DNA from 2 places in the Aneurinibacillus sp. XH2 genome. Region 2 is predicted to be linked to the other one. Evidence: a T-box and tRNA genes for the amino acid it is inferred to sense, from the RefSeq annotation. Region 2 holds a T-box; the other holds one or more tRNA genes.
The links. The T-box of region 2 lies ahead of tyrS (tyrosine--tRNA ligase). A T-box ahead of a tRNA ligase gene usually reads a tRNA of that ligase, here a tRNA-Tyr.
Positions count from the first base shown of each region.

Region 1 (6,198 bases), 670 kb from region 2:
AAGTATTATGAGAAGCATTTTGGTAGCGGTATATGAACTGCAGGCGAAAGAAGTGTTTGTCGTTGGTCATCATGATTGCGGAATGACAAGTTTGAAGCCCGGCTCTGTGCTTGAAAAAATGAAGCAAAGCGGTATCTCGGAGGACAGAATAGAAACGCTCCAGCATGCTGGTATCGAATTGGATAAGTGGCTGACCGGTTTTAATAGTGTAGCAGAGAGTGTTAAGCAGACGGTGTATAATATTAAGAAACATCCGCTATTTCCACCACATAGTGCGGTACATGGCCTGGTTATCCATCCGGAAACCGGGAAGCTGGATCTTGTAGTGAAGGGATAAGGGCAGAAGTTGACAGGCGCCTTTTTTGTAATGTTCCGTTCCATGCTATGGGTACTTGAGATACTGTGTAAGGCTAGTGTGGATTTTGGGATAAGAACGTGGGTAGGTAAATTCTAAATAAGGAAATGATTGCTGAACTCGAGGAACAATCGGTGTGAAACAGGATGAAAAGAGAGGCCTAACAGCCTCTCTTTTCATCTGGTTAAGCGTCTGCTTGTTTCGGTATGGAATCAGGAGATGTGTGTTTTACGTATTTACTGTAGTGTCGGGATTCAGCCACAACCACACCCGACAGGGCGAGCAGGCCGATTAAGTTTGGCAAAGCCATGAGACCGTTTAAAATATCGGCGATGGACCATACGAGTCCAAGCTTGGCCACCGCTCCAAGGAAAACGGTAAACGTATATATAAGCCGGTAGCCGAAAATCGCTTTCGTGCCGAAAAGATACCCAAAACATTTTTCTCCGTAATACGACCATCCAAGAATAGTAGAGTAGGCAAAGAAGATCAGACCGATAGTAACGATCCATCCGCCCGGCCCCGGCAGCATTTGATTGAATGCTTCCGTGGTTAAGGCGGCGCCTTCCAAACCTTTATTTGTATACAGGCCGCTCATAACCAGAGCAATACCAGTGATCGAACATACAACAATGGTGTCAAGAAACGTTCCGGTCATTGAGACAAGTGCCTGACGCCCTGGATGGTCAGTTTTGGCCGCTGCTGCCGCGATTGGTGCGGAGCCCATACCTGCTTCGTTGGAAAATACGCCGCGCGCTACACCGTAACGAATGACGGTGCCGATAGCGCCTCCTGCCATGGCTTGGCCGGTAAATGCATCGGTAAAAATAAGTCCAATTGCACCTGGTAATTTATCAACGTTAGTAAGAATAACAATAAGTCCACCAAGAACATAGACAATTGCCATAAAAGGGACGATAATACTTGCTGCACGTCCGATACTTTTAATTCCGCCAAGAATGACGAGCGCAGTAAGAACGGTGAGGACGGGACCTGTAATCCAAGGACTGATGCCAAAGCTGGCTTTTACGGATTCGGCAACTGAGTTGGATTGCACGGAGCTTCCGATACCGAACGCGGCGAACGAACCAAGCAGCGCGAAGCAGACAGCAAGCCATTTCCAGCCTAATCCACGTTCAATGTAGTACATTGGACCGCCAGACATTTCGCCGTTTTTGCCGTTGATACGGTATTTAACGGCAAGAATAGCTTCTGAATACTTGGTAGCCATGCCGAAAATGGCCGTAATCCACATCCAGAATACGGCGCCCGGCCCCCCGGCTACGACAGCAGTTGCGACCCCGGCGATATTACCCGTACCAATCGTCGCCGATAAAGCGGTCATTAGAGACTGAAAATGAGAAATATCGCCCTCCGATTTTTGATCTTGATTTTTGGAGAAAGCGAGCTTTAAAGCGTGAGGAAGTTCGGTAAATTGCAAGAATGATAGGCGGAACGTTAGATAAATTCCTGTTCCTACAAGCAGAATGAGCAAGGGCGGGCCCCATACGATAGTACTTACTTCCGATAGAAACTTTTCGAAGACTTCCATAGCAACCTCCCTACAATTTTTTCTAAAAATTTTCATTATTTATAAATTACATATAGACAATTCATTTGTCTAGTCTTACAGTTTGAATAAATAAGAATTATAATGAATTTAGATATTTAAGGAAGTGTCTTGTTTAAAAGTTATTCACAGCTGAATACAAGCAAATAATGAGGTGATCATTTGAAGTTAGAAATTAGTCGCTTTGAAGATGGAGCAAAAATTGTTTGGCAGGAGACGGCAGGATTAGCGATCGTAACCATTAAACGGCCGCAATCCAAGAACGCTATGACACCCGAGATGTGGAAGGTGCTCGCAGATATTGGGAAGAAAATAGAAAAAAACAAAAAAATCAAAACGGCAATTTTGCGGGGGGAAGGACCGCAGTTTACAGTTGGTTCCGACATTAAAGCGTTTCATAAAATGACGATTGAGGAAGCGAATGAAGCATTTGTTTTAATGGAAGATGCCATTTCTTCGTTCGAGTATTTACGTATTCCGACAATTGCATTTATCAATGGCCCGGCGATGGGAGCAGGTCTGGAGCTGGCGCTTTCCTGCGATTTACGTGTGGGAACGCCTAATGCGTTGTTGGGGATACCAATTGGAAAATTGGGAATTACGATTAGCCAGCGTTTCTCCCAGCGTCTAGTTAATTTAATCGGGCCGAGCCGGACGAAGGATTTGATTTTTACAGGGCGTTCATTTACAGGTGAGGAGGCGTACAGACTTGGCTTGTTAAATTATCTTGTTGAGGAGGAGAACGCAGAAAGCTTTGTATTGGAATTAGCACAGAAAATCGCTCGTGCTTCTATGAATTCGCTTCAAGCAGCAAAAGAAGCGGTAGCACGTTGTGTGCCGTTCACGGAAGTAGCATTTGGACACCGCGGATATCCACAGTACATTGACCCGATCGACTTTCCTGAAGGTGTAGCAGCCTTTGTGGAAAAGCGGGAACCACGTTTTAGAGGTTAAACAAAAAATTCGCATAAAATTTACGAAATTTTATAACTTTTTCCACTGGAATTGTTTCGTATTAGTGGTACAATAAATATAATTAAAAAACAAAGGAAAGGGGATGGCGGCATGCTCGGTGAAGATATGAAATGTAAGGAAATGGTCATCTTTATGCCGTGCTGTATCCGCCGTATGTTTACCGCGTTCCTTTCCGTGAAAAACACGTATAAAAACGCTGAAGCGACGATAAGGTAATAACAGGACTATCTCATACATGTGAGATGGTCTTTTTATTTTCTTGAAATAAAGCAACAATAAATGTAAGGAACGGAAGATAGGAGGGATACAATGGAAACGAAACGGGCTTATAAGCAAGGTGTGTTTTATAACATGAGTGAAAGATTTTTTAGTTTTGACGAAGTTTTTGAGCGTATCCTGCATTTTATTGCATATGATCCGCTGGCACGGTATTCCATGGCTATCGGTACAGACTCGCACGCGTATCAGACATATACAAAATTTACGTCCGCTGTGTTAATTCACCGCATTGGAAAAGGAGCTTGGGGCTGTCTGCGCGACTGTATCGTACCAAGGCGTATTGAGAGCCTACGGGAGAAAATATCACTGGAGACTTCGCTGAGTCAAGAGATTGCTTATTATATAACGCCGGAGATGATTGCCAAGATTTCGGACGTATTATTGCCATATGTGGAAAAAGGTGCGGATTTTACCATGTCGATTCACTTAGATATAGGAAAACAGGGATCGACAAAAGAATTAATTAAAGAGATGGTGGGAAGGATTCAGGCCATGGGAATTGAAGCAAAAATTAAACCCGATTCTTACGTAGCTTCCTGCTATGCGAACCGGTACACCAAACGTAGTTCAGTAGTAAAATTGAGCGTTACTTAATTTATCTGCAAATTTTTATTTATAAATTGCTCATTCGTTTTAAAAAAGTACTTGCTATCTTGGTTTGTACATGATATATTAAAAAACGTCACTGCTAATACTTCTTAAGGATGAAGGAGCAGTTGGATTGTTTCATAATTTGTTATTCATTCCGCAGTAGCTCAGTCGGTAGAGCAATCGGCTGTTAACCGATCGGTCGCTGGTTCGAGTCCGGCCTGCGGAGCCATTGTGGCCCGTTGGAGAAGTGGCTTAACTCACCAGCCTTTCACGCTGGCATTCAGGGGTTCGAATCCCCTACGGGTCACCATCTGGAGGGTTAGCTCAGCTGGGAGAGCATCTGCCTTACAAGCAGAGGGTCGGCGGTTCGATCCCGTCACCCTCCACCATCTATCCATTCCTTGAAAAAGAAAGCAAATAATATGCCGGTGTAGCTCAACTGGCAGAGCACCTGACTTGTAATCAGGGGGTTGAGGGTTCGATTCCTTTCGCCGGCACCATTTTTGATGCGGAGCCGTGGTGAAGTTGGAGTTCACGCCGGACTGTCACTCCGGAGGTCGCGGGTTCGAGTCCCGTCGGCTCCGCCATTTTATTTTTTTTAATATATGGTAATTTGGCTCGGTAGCTCAGTTGGTAGAGCAGAGGACTGAAAATCCTCGTGTCGGCGGTTCGATTCCGTCCCGAGCCACCATTTTTTGACCATAGATAGTTGGACAAGCTATTAATTATAATCAGATGGGGAATATGGAGGGGTAGCGAAGTGGCTAAACGCGGCGGACTGTAAATCCGCTCCCTCTGGGTTCGGCGGTTCGAATCCGTCCCCCTCCACCATTGAAGTTGGGGTATCGCCAAGCGGTAAGGCAACGGACTTTGACTCCGTCATTCCCTGGTTCGAATCCAGGTACCCCAGCCATTTTTATCGTAAATAACCGCGAAATTCTGTGGCGTTTGCGATATCAGGTCATCTTTGTTGTTTGTTGGAGCCATTAGCTCAGTTGGTAGAGCACCTGACTTTTAATCAGGGTGTCACTGGTTCGAGTCCAGTATGGCTCACCATTTTCATGCGGACATAGCTCAGTTGGTAGAGCACAACCTTGCCAAGGTTGGGGTCGCGAGTTCGAGTCTCGTTGTCCGCTCCATCTATAATATAAGAGCAAAGGCTCTTTTTTTATGCCGGGGTGGCGGAACTGGCAGACGCACAGGACTTAAAATCCTGCGGTAGGCGACTACCGTACCGGTTCGATTCCGGTCCTCGGCACCATTGATATAAGTGCAAAGGTATTTCGTGCCCGTAGCTCAACCGGATAGAGTGTCTGACTACGAATCAGAAGGTTGGGAGTTCGAGTCTCTCCGGGCACGCCATTTATTTCGGGAAGTGGCTCAGCTTGGTAGAGCACCTGGTTTGGGACCAGGGGGTCGCAGGTTCAAATCCTGTCTTCCCGACCACGTTTTTCTATGAAAAGCGATTGAATTGTTTTTTGTAAGTATTGTTCAATAGTAGAACATCAGCCTTTCAAGCTGAATACGTGAGTTCGATTCCTATCCTCCATACATAGATTTTGGGCCTATAGCTCAGTTGGTTAGAGCGCACGCCTGATAAGCGTGAGGTCGGCTGTTCAAGTCAGCCTAGGCCCATTAGATATTACAAAAAACTTTTTAAAAAAAGTGCTTGCAATTTATTTTTAGATATAATAGAATGAAAAAGTCGCCGCTAAAAAGAGGCGAAATAAAAGAAGTCCCTTGAAAACTGAACAGTGACACTCGTTTGTGTGCGAGGTAAATATCCCATGAAAGTGAAGGTCAGCTTCAAAGTTGATTTCAGGCACTTTTATGGGGCCCGAAAAACATTCTTTACTTTATGAGCTAGCTTACGAGCTTGCGTATCAATCTTCATCTTTTTTGGAGAGTTTGATCCTGGCTCAGGACGAACGCTGGCGGCGTGCCTAATACATGCAAGTCGAGCGAACCGATGGAGTGCTTGCATTCCTGAGGTTAGCGGCGGACGGGTGAGTAACACGTAGGCAACCTGCCTGTACGACCGGGATAACTCCGGGAAACCGGAGCTAATACCGGATAGGATGCCGAACCGCATGGTTCGGCATGGAAAGGCTTTTGAGCCGCGTACAGATGGGCCTGCGGCGCATTAGCTAGTTGGTGGGGTAACGGCCTACCAAGGCGACGATGCGTAGCCGACCTGAGAGGGTGAACGGCCACACTGGGACTGAGACACGGCCCAGACTCCTACGGGAGGCAGCAGTAGGGAATCTTCCGCAATGGACGAAAGTCTGACGGAGCAACGCCGCGTGAGTGAGGAAGGTCTTCGGATCGTAAAACTCTGTTGTCAGGGAAGAACCGCCGGGATGACCTCCCGGTCTGACGGTACCTGACGAGAAAGCCCCGGCTAACTACGTGCCAGCAGCCGCGGTAA
Region 1 covers NZ_CP014140.1:3,457,788-3,463,985, reverse strand. The annotation lists gene ACH33_RS17265 (beta-class carbonic anhydrase) at 1-337, shown strand, start outside; gene ACH33_RS17260 (alanine/glycine:cation symporter family protein) at 540-1,907, opposite strand; gene ACH33_RS17255 (enoyl-CoA hydratase/isomerase family protein) at 2,088-2,879, shown strand; gene ACH33_RS20420 (hypothetical protein) at 2,991-3,116, shown strand; gene ACH33_RS17250 (ribonuclease H-like YkuK family protein) at 3,210-3,773, shown strand; tRNA gene ACH33_RS17245 (tRNA-Asn) at 3,924-3,999, shown strand; tRNA gene ACH33_RS17240 (tRNA-Glu) at 4,004-4,080, shown strand; tRNA gene ACH33_RS17235 (tRNA-Val) at 4,084-4,159, shown strand; tRNA gene ACH33_RS17230 (tRNA-Thr) at 4,195-4,270, shown strand; tRNA gene ACH33_RS17225 (tRNA-Asp) at 4,281-4,357, shown strand; tRNA gene ACH33_RS17220 (tRNA-Phe) at 4,386-4,461, shown strand; tRNA gene ACH33_RS17215 (tRNA-Tyr) at 4,517-4,601, shown strand; tRNA gene ACH33_RS17210 (tRNA-Gln) at 4,609-4,683, shown strand; tRNA gene ACH33_RS17205 (tRNA-Lys) at 4,751-4,826, shown strand; tRNA gene ACH33_RS17200 (tRNA-Gly) at 4,834-4,909, shown strand; tRNA gene ACH33_RS17195 (tRNA-Leu) at 4,943-5,031, shown strand; tRNA gene ACH33_RS17190 (tRNA-Arg) at 5,056-5,132, shown strand; tRNA gene ACH33_RS17185 (tRNA-Pro) at 5,140-5,216, shown strand; tRNA gene ACH33_RS19560 (tRNA-Glu) at 5,259-5,319, shown strand; tRNA gene ACH33_RS17180 (tRNA-Ile) at 5,332-5,405, shown strand; rRNA gene ACH33_RS17175 (16S ribosomal RNA) at 5,667-6,198, shown strand, end outside.
Region 1: it encodes a tRNA-Tyr, which carries the amino acid that the T-box ahead of tyrS (tyrosine--tRNA ligase) is inferred to sense. The anticodon was not compared.

Region 2 (6,198 bases):
AGCTTCCTCCCTTAAGGGCAGCGGCTGTTTTATCCCTTAATGGAGCATGCGGCGGAAACGCTACCGTCCGAAGAGCATGCAGTAAAGTTAGGAACTAGCCAGGCGGAAGTAAACACCTATTAAATCTAAATGTAAAGGAGAACGGAATTTTATGGCACGTTATACTGGACCACGCCACAAATTGGCTCGTCGTCTGGGCATTTCCCTAGACGGAACTGGCAAAGACATCAAACGTAATTTTCCACCGGGACAACATGGACATTCCCGTCGTAAAATGAGCGAATACGCGATTCAGCTTACTGAAAAGCAAAAGCTTCGTCATATGTACGGCTTGATGGAAAAGCAATTCCGCAAAACATTTAACGAAGCAACAAAAATGCCTGGGGTTGTCGGTGAAAACTTCATGAAGCTGCTTGAGTCTCGTCTCGACAACTTGGTATATCGTCTTGGTTTCGCACCAACTCGTCCGGCTGCACGTCAGTTGACAACTCACGGCCACATTACAGTAAACGGCAAGAAAGTAAACATTCCTTCTTACCGTGTGAAACCTGGCGATGTAATTGGCCTGCGCGAAAAGAGCCGCAACTTAAGCATAGTAAAAGAATCGCTGGAAGCTCGTGCATACCTGCCAAACTATCTGAGCTATGATGAAACAAAAATGGAAGGTACGTACACTCGCCTGCCAGACCGTGAAGAACTGCCGGCTGAAATCAACGAAAAGTTGATCGTCGAGTTCTACTCTCGTTAATCTTAAATTCAAGCAAAACTCCCGTCGTCTCCGACGGGAGTTTTATTATTATTTAATCACTACTTTCACGAATTTGCGTTTCCCGACCTGAACGATCATACCGTCTTCCACGGCGATATGCTCATCCACGGAAGTCACTTTTTCTTCGTTGATTTTTACGGCACCTTGTTGCACCATGCGGCGCGCTTCGCCATTTGACGGCACGAGTTCCAGCACAGACAAAAGCTTGATAACCCACATCTTGCCGTCTTCCAATTCGCTTACGGCTACTTCTTTTTCCGGAATATCCGCAGGTAGCGCGCGCTGCTGGAACACGGTTTTGAAATGTTCTTCCGCTTGTTTTGCCGCTTCTTCACCCCAATACATTCTTACAAACGTATACGCAAGGCGCATTTTAGCGTCGCGCGGATGCACGGAACCGTCAGCTAACCCTCTCTTGAGCCTCTCCAATTCTTCCATAGAAATATCGGTCGCTAGTTCGTAATATTTTACCATCAGTTCGTCTGGAATTGACATGGCTTTGCCGTAAATTTCTTTCGGTGGCTCGCTAATACCGATATAGTTGCCCAAGCTTTTGCTCATCTTCTGTACGCCATCCAATCCTTCGATGATCGGCATCATCAGCGCGCATTGCTGTTCCTGTCCGAATTCCTTCTGCAACTGACGGCCCATCAACAAGTTAAACTTCTGATCCGTCCCTCCCAGTTCCACATCGCTTTCCAATACTACCGAATCATATCCTTGCATCAACGGATAGAAAAACTCATGGACGCTAATCGGTTGATTATTTGAATAACGTTTTTCAAAATCATCCCGTTCAAGCATTCGAGCTACTGTTATTTTCGCAGCTAAGTTTACTACATCTGCAAAATTCATAGGCGCTAGCCACTTGCTATTATAATTGACCTCAATCTTGCCTGTATCGAGGATTTTCGCAAACTGTTCTACATATGTCGCTGCATTCTTTTTGACTTCCTCTTCTGTAAGTTGCTTTCTCGCCTCGGATTTCCCGGTCGGGTCACCGATTCGTCCTGTGAAATCGCCAATAACCAATTGCACTCTATGTCCTAACTCCTGGAATTGACGCAACTTGTGAAGCACCACAGTATGGCCAATATGAATATCCGGTGCGGATGGATCTAGCCCAAGCTTTATTTTTAGCGGCTTTCCAGTTACGACAGAACGCTCCACCTTTTTTCTCATTTCTTCTTCCAGTATAATTTCTGCCACACCACGGCGGATAATGCTCATCTGACGCTCTACTTCACGCGCCTGCTCTTCGGTCAAAGCAATGCTTTCTTCAATCATGTCTGCTTCCTCCAATTCCTAATTTCTTAAAACAAAATAAAAAACTCGTCCCAAAAAGGGACGAGTTTGCTCGCGGTACCACCCTTACTTAAGGGCAAAAAAGCCCTTCACTCATACGGATAACGGCCTATTCCAAACGAATATACCGTCCGCCCACACATCTATACGGAGCGGAATTCACTCCAACGCTGTATTTCGCTGCCTGGCCGGGCCGGTTCTCACCTTCCACCGACTCTCTGCTGCTTCCGGTTCCAAAGCCACTACTGATACGCCTTCATCGTGAATAAAATGATATTATGCCTTTGTTATTACCATAATAACTAAAAGTAATAAGAGAATGCAACATTTAACCTCAGGAATCGTCTTTATGATATAATGTCTCTGTTACAGGTAAGGGGGAATTGTATGGAAAAACAAAACGGTTCCGCAAGTACGCCGGATAGGCCAAGGCGCAAAAAAAGCATTTGGCATACTCTTCTCATTATTTTTCAAGTTTCTGCCATTCTATTCTTTATGGGCGTGCTTTTCGCATGCGGTACCGCCGCTGGTTATGTCGCTTCGCTTGTCAAAGACGACCCGGTTCGCAGTTATAATGAAATTTACCAAAAAATCTCTACCAATAACTTAACCGGATTCGCATATTTCAAAGACAAAACAATGATCGGCCAATTGATCACAGCAGAAGACCGTCGGCTTGTATCGCATAAAGAGGTCTCACCTCATTTAATTGATGCTATCATCTCAACGGAAGACAAATATTTCTTTGAGCACAACGGGATCGTTCCTTCCGCCATCGCCCGGGCCGGAATCCAGCAGATTACCGGAGCATCGGTGCAGACAGGAGGAAGCACCCTAACCCAGCAACTTGTAAAACAAACGATCCTTTCGCCCGAACAAACAATGGAGCGAAAATTTAAAGAAATCTTCCTTGCATTGCGAATAGAGCGCATGTTCAGTAAGGAACAAATTCTCGACGCGTACATTAATAAAATGTACTTCGGAAAAAACGCCAATGGTTCGAATGTATATGGCGTTCAAGCGGCAGCTAAAGGGATTTTTGGCGTGAATGCCAAAGATTTGAATATCGCCCAATCGGCTTATCTGGCTGGAATGTTGCAGGCACCTTCTTCTTATATTCCATTTAAAAAGAGGGGTCTTCAACTGGGAAAAGAGCGCCAAAAAATCGTGCTGAACCGCATGCTGGAAAACGGCAAGATCACGAAACAGCAATACGATGAAGCATTGGCTTATGATATTGAAGCGCACTTGGCTAAACCAACACCTAAAGCGTTTGAGAAATATCCATTCCTTATGATGGAAATCGAAAAACGCGCAGCGGAAATCCTGTTACAACAAGATTTTGAGAAAAAGCCGGAACTAAAAAATCAACCGTATGAAAAACTTCTGGAAGAAAAACGAATGGCGGTTCGTCAGGGTGGCTACCACATTTATACCACCATTGATAAACGCATTTATGAAAAAATGCAGGAAATCGCCACTGATTCTGATAACTTTGGCCCGGAACGTCCACCAATCGGTGGCAAGCGAATGCCGGAACAGGTAGGAGCTATCCTAATCCATAATAAAACAGGGGCTATTCTCGGCATGATCGAAGGACGTGACTTCGAAATTGAGAAAACAAACCATGCAACCGTGCCCCGTCAGCCGGGTTCGGCAATCAAACCTGTCGGCGTGTATGCCCCTGCTATTGAGGAAGGCATTATTTCACCTGATTCAATCGTTGTCGATGAGGAGACTGTGTTCCCTGGTGGATATACCCCGAAAAATGACTCCAATAACTTTAAAGGGCCGATGACCATACGCCATGCTCTGAAATTTTCACGTAACGTACCGGCCGTTAAAGTGTATTTCGAAACCGGGGTTAAAAAATCGCTTTCTTACGTAAAGAAAATGGGCATAAACTCAATTGTGGACAGCGACTACTACCTGCCTACTGCACTCGGTGGATTTACGCATGGGATTTCTGTGGAAGAGCTAACAAATGCGTATGCTACCTTCCCAAATGAAGGGAACTTCATCGATGCTTATTTAATTGAGCGCATCGAAAACAGCGAGCATGAAGTGATATACCAACACAAACCAAAACCGGTACGCGTGTTCTCACCACAGACCGCCTGGATGATTACGGATATGTTGCGCGATGTTATCGACAGTGGTACCGGAACAAGGGTACGTCCCTACAAAATGGGACGCGATGTCGCAGGAAAAACAGGAACATCGCAGGATTATCGAGATAAATGGTTTGTGGGCTACACCCCCGACATTTCTCTTGGGGTATGGATTGGCTATGATAAAAAATACAAACTATATAAGAGCTCATTTTATAACGCTCAATACGTCTGGGGAAAAATTTTCAGCTCCGCTCTGAAAATCGACCCGAATCTTTCGCCTGCCGGCAATTATATGAAGCGTCCGCCAGGAACGTCCATGGCAGCCATTTATAACGCCGATTTGGCAACTTCAAAAAATCCTGCTTCCTATGGAAAGACGGAAGAAGAGAAAAAGAACGACAGCGAACAGAAGCCAAACACTGAAGGCGAAACAGTGGATAAAAACAAAGCGAAAGAAGAGAAGCCAGAAGACGAAACAAAATCCGAGCAGCCCGGTGATAATGCCGATAAGCCAAAAGAAGACAACAAGCAGTCGGATGAACAAAAAACTCCTTCCGACAAAAAGACGAGTAATGATGACGGCGAAAAAACATCTTCGAAGAAGCAATCCAAGCCGTCTGAAGACAAACCGAAGGAAGAGAAAAAAACAGATAGTAAAAAAGAAGGAAAAAAAGGAGAGGATTAATTCCCCTCCTTTTTTATGTTTAATCTTCCATTGTAGACAGGTCTCCGGTCGGCAACCCAAGTTCCCACGCTTTAAGGACGCGGCGCATGATTTTACCGGAACGCGTTTTTGGCAATTTATCTTTTACTTCAATTTCGCGCGGCGCTGCGTGCGCAGCCAGCCCCACTTTGACAAACTGGCGGATTTCCTCCAGCAGTTCATCGGTCGCTTCATATCCGTCACGCAGTGAGATGAACGCTTTGATAATCTCCCCGCGTACCGGGTCTGGCTTACCGATAACCCCCGCTTCTGCTACCGCCGGGTGCTCAACCAGCTTGCTTTCGACTTCAAATGGGCCCACACGCTCACCCGCCGTCATAATCACATCATCCACACGGCCTTGGAACCAGAAATATCCGTCTTCATCCATGTATGCTGAATCACCGGATACGTACCAACCCTTCAAGCGGAAATATTCCTCATACTTGGCCGGGTTGTTCCAAATTTTGCGCATCATTGACGGCCAACCGACTTTAATCGCCAGGTTGCCCATGCGGTTCGGCGGCAATTCATTGCCTTCATCGTCCACAATTGCCGCGACAATACCTGGAAATGGTTTACCCATGGAACCTGGTTTAATTGGCATGCTCGGATAATTACAGATTAGCTGGGCGCCCGTCTCTGTCATCCACCATGTGTCATGGATACGCTTATTGAATACTCTCGTGCCCCAATATACGACTTCCGGGTTCAGCGGCTCCCCTACGCTCAAAATATGACGTAAGCTGGACAGATTATACTGCTTCACCACTTCGTCACCCGCTCCCATCAGCATGCGAAACGCGGTCGGAGCGCTATACCAAACGGTAACTTTGTATTTCTCAATGGTGGAATACCAATCATGCGGACTGAAGCGGCCGCCACGAATAACGTTAGTTGCCCCATTGAGCCATGGGCCAAAAATACCATACGATGTCCCGGTTACCCAACCCGGGTCAGCCGTACACCAGTAAATGTCGTCATCCTTCAGATCCAGCACCCATTTGGCTGTCTGATAGTGCTGAATCATGGCATTATGAACATGAAGCACACCTTTCGGTTTTCCGGTAGAACCGGACGTATAGTGCAAGATAAGACCGTCTTCACGATCTACCCATTCGATTTGGAAATCTTCCGAAGCCTGCTCCATTTCCTTCTCATAGCTTACCTGTCCCTCTTCTAGTTCTCCTTCTGCACCAACCAGAATCACATGCTTCAACGCCGGAAGCTCTTTTACCGGAACGCGTGGCAACAGTGCGGGCGTCGTGACGATCGCAACCGCTTCACTGTCTTCCAGACGGTCGCGC
Region 2 covers NZ_CP014140.1:2,788,568-2,794,765, forward strand. The annotation lists gene rpsD (30S ribosomal protein S4) at 152-748, shown strand; gene tyrS (tyrosine--tRNA ligase) at 797-2,056, opposite strand; T-box leader at 2,110-2,343, opposite strand; gene ACH33_RS13795 (transglycosylase domain-containing protein) at 2,462-4,873, shown strand; gene acsA (acetate--CoA ligase) at 4,893-6,198, opposite strand, start outside.